DNA from 2 places in the Subtercola sp. PAMC28395 genome. Region 1 is predicted to be linked to the other one. Evidence: predicted binding sites of a transcription regulator. Region 1 holds the regulator's gene; the other holds the start of a gene.
The links. Region 1 encodes LexA, which represses DNA repair genes until DNA is damaged. Its sites were predicted from a motif close to TCGAACANNTGTTCGA; they were not measured.
Positions count from the first base shown of each region.

Region 2: KPL76_RS14745 (HNH endonuclease signature motif containing protein) is a predicted target of LexA. The motif match lies at 3,610-3,625, and genes of this name have one in related genera.

Region 1 covers NZ_CP076547.1:2,121,487-2,130,288, forward strand. Annotated here, with positions in the region: gene dapF (diaminopimelate epimerase) at 1-585, shown strand, start outside; gene KPL76_RS09790 (class I SAM-dependent methyltransferase) at 673-1,299, opposite strand; gene hflX (GTPase HflX) at 1,346-2,959, shown strand; gene lexA (transcriptional repressor LexA) at 3,075-3,740, opposite strand; gene KPL76_RS09805 (LysM peptidoglycan-binding domain-containing protein) at 4,047-4,421, shown strand; gene KPL76_RS09810 (histidinol-phosphate transaminase) at 4,513-5,637, shown strand; gene hisB (imidazoleglycerol-phosphate dehydratase HisB) at 5,715-6,323, shown strand; gene hisH (imidazole glycerol phosphate synthase subunit HisH) at 6,320-6,952, shown strand; gene priA (bifunctional 1-(5-phosphoribosyl)-5-((5-phosphoribosylamino)methylideneamino)imidazole-4-carboxamide isomerase/phosphoribosylanthranilate isomerase PriA) at 7,034-7,774, shown strand; gene KPL76_RS09830 (SseB family protein) at 7,789-8,748, shown strand; gene KPL76_RS09835 (cryptochrome/photolyase family protein) at 8,782-8,802, opposite strand, start outside.
Region 2 covers NZ_CP076547.1:1,721,358-1,730,159, forward strand. Annotated here, with positions in the region: gene KPL76_RS07985 (aldo/keto reductase) at 1-223, opposite strand, end outside; gene KPL76_RS07990 (M3 family metallopeptidase) at 334-2,379, shown strand; gene KPL76_RS07995 (LysE family translocator) at 2,484-3,125, shown strand; gene KPL76_RS14745 (HNH endonuclease signature motif containing protein) at 3,643-5,460, shown strand; gene KPL76_RS08005 (DUF3515 family protein) at 5,809-6,384, opposite strand; gene KPL76_RS08010 (thiamine-monophosphate kinase) at 6,408-7,586, shown strand; gene KPL76_RS08015 (MDR family MFS transporter) at 7,709-8,802, opposite strand, start outside.

The DNA.
Region 1 (8,802 bases):
CTCGAGAGCGGTCTCGCCACGCTCGATTCGGGTGACACCTTCGTGGTCGGCACTCGCGCAGGGGTCATCGACGTACAGCGCAACCTCACAGGGTTCCAGGCCGACCTGGGGCGCTGGCGGCTTGAAGGCGGCGAGCCACTCGTGCGGGCGAAGAACCTCCAGGTGGCTCGCCCGGGCCTCGGAATCAACGTCGGCAACCCGCACGTCGTCGTCGCGCTGGTCGACGAAGACGAGCTCGAGTCGGCCGACCTGACGTACGTACCTCAGCTCGATCCTGAACCTGCCGAAGGGGCGAACATCGAATTCGTGGTACCACTGGAGCCTTTGGTGAGAAACGGCGTCGGGCACATTCGCATGCGGGTTCACGAGCGAGGCAGCGGTGAAACCCTTTCTTGCGGCACTGGCGCGGTCGCTGCAGCCCTCGCGATTCGACACTGGGCGGGAGCCGGTGCGCCCAACCAGTGGCGCGTAGAGGTGTCGGGTGGGGCCGTCGGTGTGCGCATGTACGCCACAGAAGACGGCGAGCATGTCGCGCTCTCTGGCCCGGCAGAACTGGTCTACGAAGGCGACGTGACGCTCGCCTGACGCTGGCCCTGCACGATCGGCTCGACGGAGCTTGGCACTTCGGGGCCTGCGAGCGGCCTCGACGCGAATCCCGCTACTGGGCTCCGGTCACTCCACCAACGGCGAAGAGTGCAATCGGGCGCGCAGTACCCGATACCCCTTGCTCGTGGCCGTGCGGGTCACACTGAACCCGGCAGGCAGGGCCCCCTCCAGCCATCGGTGCAGCGAGTCCGAGCCGAGATTGCGCTGCACCACAAGCCAGGCATCGGAGCCGGGGTCGAGGCGCGGCAGCCAGCGGAGCAAGAGCGCGTGAAGCTCGTCCTTACCCACCCTGATGGGCGGGTTCGACCAGATGGTCATGAAGAGCAGGTCGGCGGGAACATCGTCGGGCAGTACAGCGTTGATGTTTGTGAGGCCGAGCTTTGCAGCGTTGGTTCGCACCAGGTCGAGCGCACGCTCGTTGACGTCGACGGCCCACACGGTGGCGCGGGGTGAGAGCTGGGCCAGCGCCAGAGAGATCGGGCCCCACCCACAGCCGATGTCGAGAAGGTTGCCACCGGGCGGTGGCGACGGTGTGTTCGCAAGAAGAACCTGGGTACCGGCATCCACTCTGTCGGGGCTGAACACGCCCCCGGCCGTAGTGGCGAGGAACGAGTGGCCGGCTAGGGTGACCGGCACTTCTTTGAGCCGGAGTTCGGTCGCTGGGCGAGCTGAGAAGTAGTGCCCATTGTCCATAGCCATACAGGGAATGTAGCAAATGAGAGGGCTAGTCTTGAACGTAATGTTTGAACACGATTCAGTTTCGGCCGATGAAACGGCTTCACACGGCAGAACCACCACAGACTCCAACGGAGAAGCCACCACGACCGGCGGGCCGGAGACCCAGGCGCAGGATGCTGTGGGCCGCGTTCTGGCGCGTGCTGGCGCCCGCTCCTCGGGCTATGCACTCTTCACGCCCGGCAGCGCTCAGGCGTTGCAACGCGACGACGCGCTGAACGGGCGAGAGAATCACGACGGCGACCAGTATGACCTCGCCGACAGGCAGGCGCTTCGCCGCGTCGCCGGGCTCTCGACCGAGCTCGAAGACGTCACCGAGGTCGAGTACCGCCAACTGCGCCTTGAGAACGTGGTGCTGATCGGTGTGTACACCCAGGGCACCCTGACCGATGCAGAGAACTCTTTGCACGAACTCGCAGCTCTCGCCGAGACAGCGGGAGCCGCCGTTCTCGACGGTCTGCTGCAGCGACGCGCGACCCCTGATCCCAGTACGTACTTCGGCAAGGGCAAGGCAGAAGAGCTGCGCGCGGTGGTCCAGGCACTGGGCGCCGACACGGTGATCGCCGACAGCGAGCTTGCGCCGAGCCAGAGGCGCGCTCTCGAAGACATCGTCAAGGTGAAGGTCATCGACCGCACCGCCGTCATCCTCGACATCTTCAGCCAGCACGCCAAGAGCCGCGAAGGCAAGGCGCAGGTCGAGCTCGCGCAGCTCGAATACCTCCTGCCGCGATTGCGAGGCTGGGGTGACTCGATGTCTCGCCAGGCCGGTGGCCAGGTGGGTGGTGCGGGTGCCGGCATGGGCTCTCGCGGCCCCGGTGAGACCAAGATCGAACTGGATCGCCGCCGCATTCACACCCGCATGTCTCGCCTGCGCAAGCAGATCGCTGCCATGAAGCCCGCGCGTGACGCCAAGAGGGCCAACCGCAAGCGCAACACGGTGCCGTCGGTAGCGATTGCGGGCTACACGAACGCCGGCAAGTCGTCGCTGCTGAATCGCATCACCGGTGCCGGCCTGCTGGTCGAGAACGCCCTGTTCGCCACCCTCGATGCGACGGTTCGTCGCACGCAGACCGCTGATGGCCGTGAATACACGTTCGTCGATACGGTCGGGTTCGTGCGCAGCCTCCCCACGCAGCTCGTCGAAGCGTTTCGATCGACGCTCGAAGAGGTCGCCGACGCAGATGTCATCGTGCATGTCGTCGACGGTTCGCACCCAGACCCTGCGAGCCAGCTCACGACTGTGCGCGACGTCATCGGCGAGGCGGGAGCCAGAGGTATCCCTGAGCTCGTCGTCTTCAACAAGAGCGATCTCATCTCCGAAAGTGACCGGATCGTGCTTCGGGGTCTTGAGCCCCGTTCGATGTTCGTCTCCGCGCGCACAGGCGAAGGCATCGAAGAACTCCTCGGCGCGATCGACGGCCTGCTGCCGACGCCATCCGTCGAGGTCGACGTGTTGATTCCCTATGACCGTGGTGACCTGGTGTCACAAATGCACCAGCACAGCACGGTGCTCAGTACGGAGTACGAAGAAGGTGGAACCCACGTGCGCGCAATGGTCACTCCTGAATTCGAGGCTCAGCTGCTGGAATTCAGCGTCGACTCCGCCCGGTCGTCATAGGCCCAACGGCAAACCACTCTGCCCGAATCCTCCCGAACAGGGAGCCTTCGGAATGTGACCATTCGCCGCCTCGCTGTTCTCGAAGACGTTGTCTTCGAGAACAGTGGCTGTGCGCCTAGACCGAGCGCAGCACAGCGACGACCTTGCCCAGAACGGTCGCGAAATCGCCGAGAATAGGCTCAAAGTTCGAGTTTCGCGGCAGCAACCAGGTGTGGCCATCACGCTGGCGGAAGACCTTCACTGTGGCCTCTTCGTCGAGCATGGCGGCAACGATGTCACCGTTCTCTGCTGTCTTCTGGGTGCGCACGACGACCCAGTCGCCGTCGCAGATCGCAGCGTCGATCATTGACTCACCGACGACCTTCAACATGAAGAGTTCACCCTTGCCCACGAGCTGACGGGGAAGCGGATAGATCTCCTCCACCTGCTGTTCGGCGGTGATGGGGATACCCGCTGCGATGCGGCCGACCATCGGAACGAGCGCCACATCGCCGTGGGGAGTCGGTGAGTCTGTGGCGACGCTGTCACTCTTCGGGATGTCGATGAGGATCTCCAGTGCACGCGGCCTGTTCGGGTCGCGGCGGAGGTATCCGCTCAATTCGAGCTGGTTCAACTGGTGCGTCACGCTCGAGAGGGAAGCGAGCCCCACAGCGTCACCGATCTCGCGCATACTCGGCGGATAGCCCTGCTGGTTGACCGCCTCGGAAATCACTTCGAGGATTGCCAGCTGCTTCTCGCTGAGTGATTTTCGCCTCCGCGTACCGCCACGTTCACTGGTCATGTTCTCTCGCTCTCATCGGATTCGCAGTCGCACCCCTTGGCCGGCTGGATGAAGGGTGGATCTTCGTTGGCGACCCAATGTCAGTGGGTGGGGTTTCACTGTCAGTGGGCAAGTTCAAAGTTTCTTTCGACAATCGAAACTGTATCGAAGACCGTGCCCAGAGCAAACAGGTGTTCGAGTGTGTCGCGAGATTGGGGCACATTTCGAACTTGTTTATTCGAACAATCGAAGATATATTCGGAACAAAGCTTCGTATGCGGCCCTCCCGGCCGAGGGTCGCATACGAATACACCCCAGGAGGTCACGATGACTGCACTGAATTTCGCACCAGGCCCTCACGCACAGCGTGCCCTGTCCGCTCCCGTGCGAGTCCACCTCCGTCTCACCCGCCGCGGTCGGGTCTTTCTGGGTGCTGTTGCGTCGATGGCATTGATCGGTGCGATGGCCGCGTTCGCGGTCTTCGGTGGTGCCGCTGCAATCGCCACTTCGAGCGGGTCGTCCAGTACCTTCACCTATGTCACCGTCCAGTCAGGGCAGAGCCTGTGGTCCATCGCCCAGAGCATCGATCCGTCTGGTGACCCGCGCGACGTGATTGCAGCCATCCAGAGCCTGAACCAGCTGCCGTCGTCAGACGTGCAGCCGGGCCAGCGACTGGCGCTTCCGAGTGAATACGCACGGTAATTCGAAACTATGCACCGCCGCGCGCGCGAAGCTGCGCCGAGGTTGTCGGGCGTACGAAGGCTGATCTGGTCACCGCGCTACCATTGGTTGCGTGAGTTCCAATAGCCCTGATGGTGGTTTCAGCGATCCAAGACCGTTCTCCCTGGCAGATCTGCCCATCCGAGACGACCTGCGTGGACTGACTCCCTACGGGGCGCCGGAACTCAAGGTCAAGGTGGCTCTCAACGTCAACGAGAACACGCACCCGATCCCTGAAGCCGTTGCGCGCTCGATCATCGAAGCCTTGGCCACTCAGCTCCTGACGGTCAATCGCTACCCTGATCGAGAGTTTCCAGCGCTTCGCGACAGCCTGGCTTCCTACCTCGGACACGGGCTCACGCGGGAGAACATCTGGGCTGCGAACGGGTCGAACGAGGTCCTGCAGCAGATTCTCCAGGCTTTCGGTGGCCCCGGCAGGTCAGTGCTCGGGTTCCCTCCCACCTATTCGATGCATTCGATCATCGCGGCAGGAACCGGTACGGAATGGGTCGCCGGCGAGCGTGACGCCGGGTATGAGATCTCTCCGCAGACCGCGGTCGACTGGGTCACCCGCACCGACCCCGATCTGGTCTTCTTCTGTTCCCCCAACAACCCGACGGGTACAGCCATAACCCTTGACACCATTGCCGCCGCGTACGACGCGACGGACAAGATCGTGGTTGTCGATGAGGCCTATGCAGAGTTCGGTCGCGCGGGGGAGCAGACAGCACTCTCCTTGCTCCCCGGCCGTGAGCGACTGATCGTCACTCGCACGATGAGCAAGGCTTTCGCCTTCGCCGGCGCCCGACTCGGGTACCTCGCCGCGGCCCCGGCAATCAGCGATGCCCTCAGACTGGTTCGGTTGCCCTACCATCTCTCAGCCCTGACGCAGGCGGCTGCAGTAGCAGCTCTCGCTCATGCACCGGAGATGCTCGCCATGGTCGACGACATCAAGCGGCAGCGTGACCGCATCGAAGACACACTCCGTGAGCTGGGCTACACGCCGTTCCCGAGTGCGTCGAATTTTGTGTTGTTCGGGGGAGTGCCCGATTCCCATGAACTGTTCGAACAGCTGCTCGAGCGCGACATCATCATCAGGGATCTCGGTATTCCCGGACACCTTCGCGTGAGCGCTGGTACAGAAGATGAGACGACAGCGTTCCTCGACGCTATGAAAGAACTCACTCCTTCGCGGTAGCCGTTGCCCGGGTCGCGGCGTATTGGCCATCGTTGCGCGCGCGGTCGACAACTGCCGGGGCCGATAGACTTTTTCGCATGTCGACAGAACCCCGCACTGCCAGCCTGACGCGCAAAACCAGCGAATCGAGCATCCAACTCTCCGTGGACCTCGACGGCACCGGCACTTCGCACATCGACACGAGTGTTCCGTTCTTCAACCACATGCTGACAGCGTTTGCCAAGCACTCCCTCACAGACCTCACCGTGACGGCAACCGGAGACACCGATATCGACGTACACCACACCGTCGAAGACATCGGCATCGTGCTGGGACAGGCCATCCGGCAGGCGCTCGGGGACAAGAGTGGCATCTCGCGGTTCGGTGATGCTCTCGTGCCACTTGACGAGGCGCTCGTTCAGGCCGTTGTCGACATTTCGGGTCGACCATTCCTTGTGCACACCGGTGAGCCGGCAGGGTTCGAGTTCCACCTGATCGGCGGCCACTTCACCGGCTCCATGGTTCGCCACGTCTTCGAGGCGATCACCTTCCATGCTGGCCTGACAGTGCACATCACCGTGCTCGGCGGCCGCGATCCACACCACATTGCTGAGGCGGAGTTCAAGGCGTTCGCCAGGGCGTTCCGTTTTGCCAAACAACTCGACCCCCAGGTTTCGGGAGTTCCGTCGACAAAGGGCGCGTTGTGACCCCTCGCAAGGTTGTCGTGCTCGACTACGGCAGCGGCAATGTCCACTCGGCTGTGAAAGCACTCGAAAGGGTCGGAGCCGAGGTCGAACTGACGGCCGATCGACGCGCGGTGGCTGAAGCCGACGGTCTGCTCGTGCCGGGCGTGGGTGCGTTCGACGCCGTCATGCGGGCGCTCGAGTCCGTGCGCGGGGGTGAGCTGATCGACAAGCGGCTGGCTGGCGGCAGGCCGGTGCTGGGCATCTGTGTCGGTATGCAGGTGCTGTTCAGTCGTGGCGTCGAACGCGGGGTCGATACCGAAGGCCTCGGCGAATGGCCGGGCACGGTCGACGAGCTGAAGGCGGATGTGCTGCCCCACATGGGGTGGAACACCGTCATCGCACCGGAGGAATCGAGGCTCTTCGCCGGAATCGCTGAGGAGCGCTTCTACTTCGTGCACTCGAACGCTGCCCAGACCTGGGAGCTCGATGTGCAGCCTCCACTTCCCGCCGCGTCCGTCACCTGGGCAGAACATGGTGGCCGGTTCATCGCCGCAGTGGAGAACGGTCCGCTCTCAGCCACCCAGTTCCACCCGGAGAAGTCCGGGGAGGCGGGAATGCAGCTCCTGTCCAACTGGCTCCTCACGCTCTGACTCCGTACGACCCATTCGTCTGTCGCTTCGTGCGACTGAACCCCTCTCTCACTCCAAGCCTGAAAGCACCTGAACCCGATCATGACTACACCTGGCCCCGCGCTCGTTCTCCTGCCCGCAGTCGACATAGCCGACGGGCAGGCCGTGCGCCTGACTCAGGGCCAGGCCGGAACCGAGACCAATCACGGCGATCCTGCTGACGCCGCGGCCGACTGGGTTGCGCAGGGAGCAGAGTGGATCCATCTCGTCGACCTCGATGCTGCCTTCGGGAGAGGCAACAATGTCGACGTCATCCGCCGAGTCATCGCCCAGGCGACCGGCATCAAGATCGAGCTCTCCGGCGGCATCCGCGATGACGCGTCGCTGGAGCATGCGCTCGAGAGCGGTGCCACGCGCATCAACCTCGGCACCGCAGCGCTGGAGAACCCGGAGTGGGCGGCCAAGGCGATCGCGCGATTCGGCGAGGCCATCGCGGTCGGCCTGGATGTGCGGGGTACGACTCTGGCGGCGCGCGGCTGGACTGAAGACGGGGGTGACCTCTGGGAGGTGCTCGCGCGCCTCGAGGACGCGGGCTGTGCCCGTTATGTGGTCACCGACGTCACCAAGGACGGCACGCTCAAGGGTCCGAATGTCGACCTCCTCAAGCAGGTCATGCAGAAGACCGACAAACCCGTCATCGCCTCCGGCGGAATCTCGAGCCTCGACGACCTGGTCGAGCTGCGCGCACTCGTTTCCGACGGTCTGGAAGGCGCGATTGTAGGCCGGGCCCTCTACGCGGGAGCCTTCACTCTCGTCGAGGCACTCGCGGTCGCGTCAGACTGAGCGGTTCGAAGCCCATGCCCCCCGAGCATCCAGAGCAGGAGCCTGCTTCGGCCAGCAGGCCCGGCCGTGCCCGGGTGCTTCCCTCGACAGGCATGCCACCAGCACGCTCGCAGTCCTCCGAGGAGGGCGGAGCACTATTCGCAGACTCGGCAGGCCAGCCGTGGGCAGGTCGCACGTTCGACGCGAGCACGAGTGGCTACGAGGACGACCAGGGAGAAGAAGCCTCTGGCCTGGTCGAGGCGATCCGAGTATTTCGTGCCGGGGACGGGCTTCCCCGCCCACCGCGTTCCCAGGCCGCAGTCATCGAAGCATTCAGCAGCGCACGTCTCCTGGTACCGCTGGTGGCCGAGGCCGGGCAGACCGCGGTGGACCACTATGGTCGCACCGTCGACAAGACCCAGGAACTCGCGATCGTCACAGTGACGGCGCCCGACGGCCGCACCGCTCTGCCGGTCTTCACCTCTGTGGCTGCGATGGCGAGCTGGAACCCTGCCGCACGACCGGTGCCCAACGAAGCTCGGCGGATAGCGCTCTCGGCCGCAGCAGAGGGCACCGACCTGCTCATCATCGATCCGACATCGGCCACCGAGTTCGTCGTGCGGCGCCCGGCCGTGTGGGCCATCGCCCAGGGCTCACCGTGGGCGTCACCGTTCGACACCGACACCGACACCGACACTGACACCGACGCTGAAATCGGAGGTGCACCACACGGTGATCGTGATTCCAGCCCTCTGCTGGCAGAGTTCCGTGTGGCGGTGCTGGGCGAACCGGCGGTGGTCTCGCTCGCGCTGGTGCAGGGCGACCCGGATGCCCGGCTGGCCGCCCCCGAAGTGACCGTCGTTCTCGCGCTGGCACCGGGTCTCGACCGCGAAGCCCTGGCTCTTCTTCTCGCTCGCCTGCAGGACCGTTGGGCCCAGTCGGCGCTGATCGCAGATCGGGTGGACTCCCTGTCGATCAGGCTCATCGCCGCCTGACCGGCCGAGTTCCCGTTCCCGATTACGGGAGCATCACTCGATGACGGCCGTGAA
Region 2 (8,802 bases), 400 kb from region 1:
TGCTGGTCACGAAGAGGTCTTCGCGGTCAAGGCCGGATGCGGCAACGGCCTCACCGACGCCCTTCTCGTTGCCGTACATCTCGGCGGTGTCGATGTGCCGGTAGCCGACCTCGAGGGCCGTCAGCGTCGCTTCTTTGGTTTCGGACGGATCGATCTGGTAGACGCCGAAGCCCAGCTGGGGGATCGTGGCGCCGTTGTTCAAAGTAACAGTGGGAACAGTCATGAAAGCAGGGTACGCCTGACCGGCCCGTCGTCTCGTTTTCGCGCCAGGGGCTTGCAATCTGGTGGGGTCTTCCTGCGCGGCCGCCCGGTCTGGAGATCTAGGCTCGAACCATGACCAACCCCTTCTTCGCGCCGAGCCCCCTCGAGTACGGGCTGCCGCCCTTCGCCGACATTCGCGACGAGCACTACAGACCCGCATTCGAGCAGGGCATGGCCGAACATCTCGCAGAGATCGCGGCGATCACCGGGTCGACGGATGCCCCGACCTTCGAGAACACGCTCGTCGCCCTCGAGCGGGCGGGCCAGACGCTGTCTCGCGTCTCAACGGTCTTCTACAACAAGGCGTCGGCAGACAGCAACACCGTGACGAACGCCCTCGAAGAGGAGCTGGCACCGTTGCTGGCCGCGCACTCCGACACGATCAGGCTCGACCCCGTGCTCTATGCGCGTATCGGCTCGGTGTACGAGGGGCGCGGAGCCCTCGACCCCGAGGACCGCTACCTCGTCGAGCGGTACTACGCCGAGCTGACGCAGGCCGGTGCGGGGCTGGGAGAGTTGGAGAAGGCACAGCTCACCGAGTACAACCAGCTACTCTCGACCCTCACCACACGGTTTGAGAAGAACCTGCTCGCCGAGACCAACGACCTCGCTGTGGTCTTCGATGACGCGGCAGAACTCGACGGGCTCGGTGAGGGCGAGATCTCGGCCGCGGCGCAGGCGGCAGCGGAGCGAGGGCTGCCCGGAAAGTATGTTGTGACGCTCGTGCTGTTCACCGGGCATCCGTACCTTGCGTCGCTCACGAACCGGGCGTCGAGGCGCCGCATCATGGAGGCCTCGCGTGCCAGGGGAAATCGGGCGGGAGAGCACGACAACAGGCCGCTGGTGCTGGAGATAACGCGTCTACGGGCCCTGAGGGCCGCGCTGCTCGGATTCTCGACCCATGCTGCTTTCGTGACGAGCGACGAGACGGCGAAGACACCCGAGGCCGTCGACGAGCTGCTGCAGAGGCTCGCCGCCCCGGCGGCGCGGAATGCACTGCGTGAACAGTCGGCGTTGCAGGCCGAGCTGGCGCTGAGTGCGGCGAACGCAGACGCTCCCGAACTCGAGGCCTGGGACTGGGCGTTCACGAGCGAGGCGGTGCGAAAGGCCGAGTTCGACGTCGACACCGCTCAGATGCGACCCTACTTCGAAGCCGAGCGGGTGCTGCGTGACGGTGTCTTCTTCGCTGCGACGGCACTGTACGGGGTGACCTTCACCGAGCGGCCTGACCTCGTTTCGTACCACCCGGAGGCCCGAGTCTTCGAGGTGCGCGACGAAGACGGCTCGGCGGTTGGCCTCTACGTGTACGACCTCTACACGCGTGACTCCAAGCGCGGGGGCGCGTGGATGAACTCGCTGATCGCGCAGAACGGCCTGCTCGGGCATCCGGTCGTCGTCACCAACAACCTGAACGTGCCGAAGCCCGGCGCGGGCCTGCCCACCCTGCTGACCTTCGACGAGGTCACCACGCTGTTCCACGAGTTCGGGCACGCTCTGCACGGCCTGTTCGCGCGGGTCACCTACCCCAAGTTCGCCGGCACGCGTACCTTTCGCGACTTCGTGGAGTTCCCCAGCCAGGTGAACGAGATGTGGATGCTGTGGCCCGAGGTGCTGGCGAACTACGCCGTGCACCACACCACCGGTGAACCGATGCCCGAGTCGCTCGTGGCGAAACTGCAGGCTTCGGCCGGTTTCAACCAGGGTTTCGCCACCTCGGAGTATCTCGGGGCGGCGCTGCTCGACCAGGCGTGGCACGGGTTGCGTGCTGGCGACGAACCGGTGACCGATGTCGCGGTGTTCGAAGCGGCGGCGCTCGCCGCGGTGGGGCTCGACAATCCGGCCGTACCGCCCCGGTACTCGAGCACGTACTTCGCCCACACCTTCTCCGGGGGCTATGACGCCGGGTACTACTCGTACATCTGGAGCGAGGTGCTCGACGCCGATACCGTGGCGTGGTTCCGCGAGAACGGCGGGCTGACCCGGGCGAACGGCGACCGCTTCCGGGCGCGATTGCTCGGCGTCGGCGGCTCGAAGGATCCACTGGAGGCGTTCGCGGACTTCCGCGGGCGCGCTGCAGAGATCGGCCCGCTGCTGGACCGGCGCGGGTTGAACGACTGATCGTTCGCCGGGGCCGACCCCGGGCATCCTGAGCATCCTGAACATCGCGGTGAGTACTGATGCACTATGTTCGTCTCATCGCTGCGAGACCGAGAGGAGCGAGCGTGATTCCTGCAGCCAATGCGGGGGCCTTCGCCCTCGTCGCGCTTGCCCTGATCGTCATTCCCGGCCCCAGCGTGCTCTTCGTCGTCGGCCGATCTCTCTCACTCGGCCGAAGGGGCGGGTTTCTGAGCGTCGTCGGCAACGCGCTCGGGATGCTGCCTGCCATCGCTCTCGTGTCGCTGGGAGTCGGTGCGATTGTGGCCGAATCGGTGGTCGTGTTCACGATCATCAAGTTCGCCGGGGCTGTGTACCTGGTCTATCTCGGCGTGCAGGCGATCCGCCACCGGAACGCTCATGTCGACACGGCTGACCCGAGTGGTAAGAGACCGCCGTCGGCCTTCCGGCTTGTTCGTGAGGGTTTTGTCGTGGGTGCAACGAACCCGAAGACGATCGTCTTCTTCGTCGCTGTGCTGCCGCAGTTCGTGAGTCGTGAAGCCGGCTCCATCTCTGTTCAGATGGCTGTTCTCGGGTTGATCTTCTTTGCGATCTCGCTGGTCAGCGACAGCGTCTGGGCGTTCACCGCCGGCTCATTGCGCGCCTGGTTTGCTCGTGACCCCAAGCGGGTCGCCCGCACGGGGGCTGGCGGCGGCGTCATGATGATCGGCCTCGGCGGAGTGCTCGCGGTCGCAGGCAACAAGACGTAGCGCTGGGCTGGTGAGTGGTCAGTGGTCACGGGTCAGGCCTCGGTCTTGAGTTCGGGCTTCGCCTTTCAGCGATCTGGTTAGCGGATGATCAACGGTGTCGCGGACGCCGCGGCTGGGCAGTGTCAGCCAGCTGGCCTCGGTATCCGGTTTCCGGTGTCCTGGTCTCGGATGTCGGGTCTCGGATCTGGGATGTAGGGTCTCGGATCTGGGATCTCGGATGTCGGGTCTCGGATGGCCAGCAGATTGAAGCCGTTGTCCTGTTCTTCGAGTTGACTAATTCGGATGGCAGGTCGGGGCAGGTTCGTGACTGACCGGGCCTGGCCTGAACGGCGCCTTGCGGTCGTATTAGTGGCTGGTGTCGCTGGTCGAGTGGGCGCGGAGCGCCGTATCGAAACCGGGTGTGCCGTGCTGGTGTCGCTGGTTAAGTAGGCGCAGAGCGCCGTATCGAAACCGGGGTTTTGTCTGTCGATCATTGCCGAGCTTGTCGAACATATCTTCGACAGTGTAGTATTGATGTATGCTCATTGATTCGAATCTGGTCGAGGTGTTCCCTCGCAGCGCGGCTGTGGAGGCGCTTCTGTCTGAGGTGTATTCGGGCATGGTTCGTGATGAGGCACTGTTCGCATCGGTGACCGCGGAGAAGGCTGCCGAGGCAGTGATGTTCGCTGAGCCTGAGCCTGAATCGGTGGATGCTCGGGGTTCTGGTGGTGCGGAACGCCATGGGGTGGGTGCTTCTTCTTCTTCTCAATCCTCTGGTTCTCGTTCGTCGTTTGCGGTCCTTCGTGATGGGGTGAGTCGGGCGGTGGAGGCGGTGGTCGAGGTCGAGGCGGATATCTCGGCGCTGATGGCGCGTCGGGCGCGTCTGGTCGAGGAGACCCGCCGGCTCGCTCTCGCTGCGGAGGAGTTGGTATTGACGGCGTCGGTTCTCGAGACCGGTACCCGGGTGCAGCGGGACAGCCTGGTGTTGCGGTCTCTGGTCGCGGAGTTGGGATGTGCGTTGCGGGTCCCGGAGGCGAGTGTGCACCGGCTGCTGACTGAGAGCGAGGCGTTGTGTTCGGGGTTGCCATCGACGTTTCAGGCGTTGGATGGCGGGTTCATCAGTTACCGGCATGTTCAGGTCATGGTCGACAATGCCCAGTCGTTGCCCGAGGAGGCAAGGCTGACGTTCGAGGGCGCAGCGTTACCCTCGGCGGTGTCCTCGACGGCGGCGCAGTTCGGGGTGAAGGCCAGAAAGCTTCGGGAGCGCCTCCACCCGGAGTCGATGGTCGCCCGGCGGGTGAAAGCGGCCGGCGACAGGTGTGTGCGGTTCGAGCCGGCCCGTGACGGTATGGCGTGGCTGACGCACTACCTCCCCGCGGCGGTCGCGGTGCAGATCGATGAGAGCGTCGACGCCCTCGCCCGGGGCCTGAAATCGCCCGAAGAGACGCGCACCCACGCACAGTTGCGTTCCGACGTGCTCACCGACCTCATCCTCGACTCGGCCACCCTGACAAGCGACCCGGAACAGGCGGGTTCTGGTGCCATCACCTCACACGCTCCGAACGCGCAGCGCACCACCCCGGATGCGAGCACAGACCAGTTCGCCCACGATCAGCGCGCTGGAGATGCGCATGAAGGGCCTGGGTGCGTCCAGGCTGACGATGCTCAGGCGAGCGATGCTCCTGCCAACGATGCGCGTGGCCGTGACGCGACCGGGTCGACCCGATCGTCGGTACGGGTGGTGGGTCGGGGGGTGCGTCCGACGGTGATCGTGACGGTGCCCGTGATGACGCTGCTCGGGCACACCGACGAGCCCGGCGATCTTGCCGGGTACGGCCCGATCGACGCGGAGACCGCGCGGGAGTTGGCCCGGCACGCGCCGTCCTTCATCCGCCTGCTGACCCACCCCGAAACCGGGGCAACCCTCTCCGTCGGGCGGAAACGGTACCGGCCGCCGGCTGATCTTCGAACCGCGTTACAGATCGAGGATGAGAGCTGCCGGTTCCCGGGCTGCGCTGCAGCGGCGCACCGTTGCGAACTCGACCACACCCACGACTGGGCGGCCGGGGGCCAGACCGCGGCGGCGAACCTGGCACATCTGTGCCCGAAACACCACCACCTCAAACACGAAACCCGCTGGAAAGTCAGAACCGGCCAAGACCGAACCCTGCACTGGACCTCACCCCACGGCCACGACTACACCACCACACCCGCCAGAGACACCGAACCCGTGGCATCCAGTGGCTCTCAGTTGACCTCAGTGGTGCGCGAAGTGCACGGTGAGCGTGGTGGAGCTGACACACGGCCTAGTTCGGCTGCAGCTGGCCCAGAAGCCAGGACAGACGCGCCGTTTTGAGAATCCAGACTGATCAATACGCGTCGAAGAGGCGTATTCGATGGTCAACATCTTCAATTCGATTCCACGGCATATAGCTTGGTAACGGTCCTTGAAGAAACGGACGAACTACGCGTCGAACCATGAAGACCACGAAATTCTGATCGAGCCAACCCAGCCAGTGTCCGAGCGTTGCCCCACGCATATCGAGCGAGTATCCGATGAATATCCAGACGATGAATCCCAGGGGTATGAGAAGCCACAAGGCTAATGATCGGATTGCCAGTAGGGCAAGGGCACCGATCCAGTTGAGTCGCGACGCTTCCACGTGAAACCTCCCCGAAATTCTCGATGCAATCGCCGACGCGGTCAGCCAGCAGGCGTCGGGGTGGGCGTGTCGAGCGTGAAGGGTGCAGGGGTGCCTGTTGGTGCAGGCGCGGTCGTGTTCGAGCCTGCAGTTGGAGCGATTCCCTGGAGATCCGTGGCGTTCAGGCACTTGTTGGTCTGGGGTACCGCAGCGATGGCACTCTGCAGGTCGACCAGCGCGGTGGAGGCGGAGACGGCGTTCGAATCGATGATGACCTCGGTTGCCGGAACCCGACCGAAGGTGGTGAAGGTGTACGACGGTGCTTTGGAGTCGTCTTCGATCCAGTCGATCCCTGAGACGTCGTCGCAGGGCAGAGTGGTCGGTCCGTAGGGAGTGACGCCGCACCGCAGAAGCACTGATGCGGGAGAACCCCAGGCCGCGGTGGCCTGCGCGTTCGTCTCGCGGGACTCCTGACTCGCCACCGAGCTGGGGAGTCGAACCATGATCTCGGCGCAACCCGGGTCGGTGGCCGCGGTGGCAGGATCCAGGGCGATGGTGGGCGTGCACCCGCTGAGCGCTAAGGCGAGAAGGCCGGTCACCAGGGCACCGGGAATCAGAAGACGTTTACGGGCGAGCATCACTGACAGGCTACCGTTTACGAGTGAGTACTCATGGGGCAGACCCTCAGCTTCCGGTTGCGCCCCGCGCGTCTGCACCCGTCGACACCGTCGTGTCGATCGGTGAAGTCGAAACACTGAAGAGGATCTTCCCGAGGCTTCCGGCGGCCACGAGCGCGCTGCTCGGGCCCGGCGACGACGCCGCAGTGGTGGCGGCACCGGATGGCCGGTTCGTCGTCACGACAGACATGATGATCCATGGGCCGGACTTCAGGCTGGCGTGGTCGACCGCACACGATCTCGGGTGGAAGGCGGCCGTGTCGAACCTCGCCGATGTCGCGGCGATGGGGGCAACCCCCTCAGCGCTGGTGGTCGCCATCGCCGCGCCGCTCCACACTCCCGTGGCGCTGCTCGAAGGCATCGCAGATGGACTACGTGATGCGTGCGCCGAACTGTCACCCGGAACGGGAGTCGTCGGCGGCGACCTCTCCGTGTCGAAGACGCTGACGCTGGCTGTCACGGCTTTCGGTGACCTCGACGGGCGGGGCCCGGTCACTCGCGCGGGCGCTCAGCCGGGCGACGTCGTCGCAGTCGCGGGCGACCTGGGGCGCGCGGGCGCTGGCATCTGGCTCCTGTTCGACCAGGCAACCCGCACAACAACTCGAACATCGAGCGGCAGCGGCGGGCCGGGCGCAACGGGTGAGCCGAGCCCACCATCCGGGCCGGGTCCATGCGAACCACGCTCTGAACGCGAGCCCGATGACGTTCTGGGTCGCACCGTCAGGGCTGCGCATCGCTCCCTCGTCGATGCGCAGCTCGCCCCCACGTCTCCGCTTGCGGCGGGACCACAGGCTGCTCTCGCGGGCGCGACGGCCATGCTCGACGTCTCCGACGGGCTCGTGCTCGATGCCGGCCGCATTGCGACGGCGAGTGGATGCTCTCTGGAACTCTTCCATGAGGCCATCGAAGCCGAGGCCGATGCCCTGCGGGAGGTCGACGTCGTAGTCGGTGCACGCGCGCGGGATTTCGTGCTCTGTGGGGGAGAGGACCACGCGCTGCTGGCCACGTTTCCAGCAGGCCAGGAATTGCCGCCGGAATTCCGTGTCATCGGCGAGGTGCGGGGCCGGGCCCCCGGGCATCCACTCGTCACCGTCGGCGGCGAAGCCTACGTCAGGCCCGGGGGTTGGGACCCCTTCGCCGACTGGAACGGCGGCGTGGGCTGAGGCTCGCGCTGCCGGTCGTGAAGCTGCACCCGATCATGCAGCGAGAGAGCGCCGCTGACTGCACGAACCGATGACGTCAGATCGAATCGTGGCCAGCGGCGCCCGCGAGCAGCTTCGACTCATCACCTCGTCGGTGGTACGCCTGCCCTGTCGTGGTCGACGATCTCGGCCAGTTCGGCGTCGGCATCGGCCGCTGAGGCAGGTGCCGCACTCCTGCCCGCTGTGACCGATTCAGCAGCACCCTCGCCCAGCGACACACGTGAAGCCCCATCGACTTCGAGCGAGTCAGCGAGAACCTCGCTGCGGTCGAGTGTGGTGGCCAACGGCTTCTCCTTCACGAAGAACAGCAGCACGGTGGCAAGCAGCACCAGGGGCACCAGGTAGAGGAACACCGGTGTGAGTGCGTCGTTGTAGGAGCTGATGATGACGTCACGAACGGCCGTGGGGAGATTTCGCACGATGTCAGGTGTGAAGGAGTTGCTGCCACCCGACGAGCCGGCTCCGGCGGGCATCCGTTCGAGCAGGAGCGACGCGAGCTTGTTGGCGAACAGCGACCCGACCACGGCGGTGCCGAGAGAGGCACCGATCTGGCGGAAGTAGTTGTTCGACGCGGTGGCCGTGCCGACCTCGCGAAGCGGGAACGAGTTCTGCACGATCAGGATCAGGATCTGCATGCACATGCCGAGCCCGATGCCCATCACCGCGAGGTAGGCGCAGATGATCCAGACCGGCATCGAGGGCGTCATGGTCGACAACAGGAGCAGTGCCACCGCGGTGATGAACGTACCGATGATCGGCAGGAACTTGTAGCGCCCCGTGCGGCTCACCAGCTGACCGGAGCCGATCGACGTGACGAGCAAGCCGGCCATCAGCGGGATCATCAAGAGGCCGGCCTGTGTGGCGTTGGCCCCGGTGACCATCTGCAGGTACGTCGGCAGGTACGCGAGAGCGCCGAACATGGCGACACCGATGATCAGGCCGGCACCGGTGGTCAGGTTGAAGTTGCGGTCCTTGAACAGGTGCAGCGGCATGATCGGCTCGGAGGCTCGCCGCTCGATCATCACGAAGGTGAACGCGGCGACCACGGTTGCGGCGATCAGGGCGACGATCTCGATCGAATCCCAGGCGTAGGTGGTGCCGCCCCAGACGCTCAGTAGCACAAGGCCGGTCGATGCCAGTGCGAGGGTGACCATTCCGGCGTAGTCGAGGCGAGGCT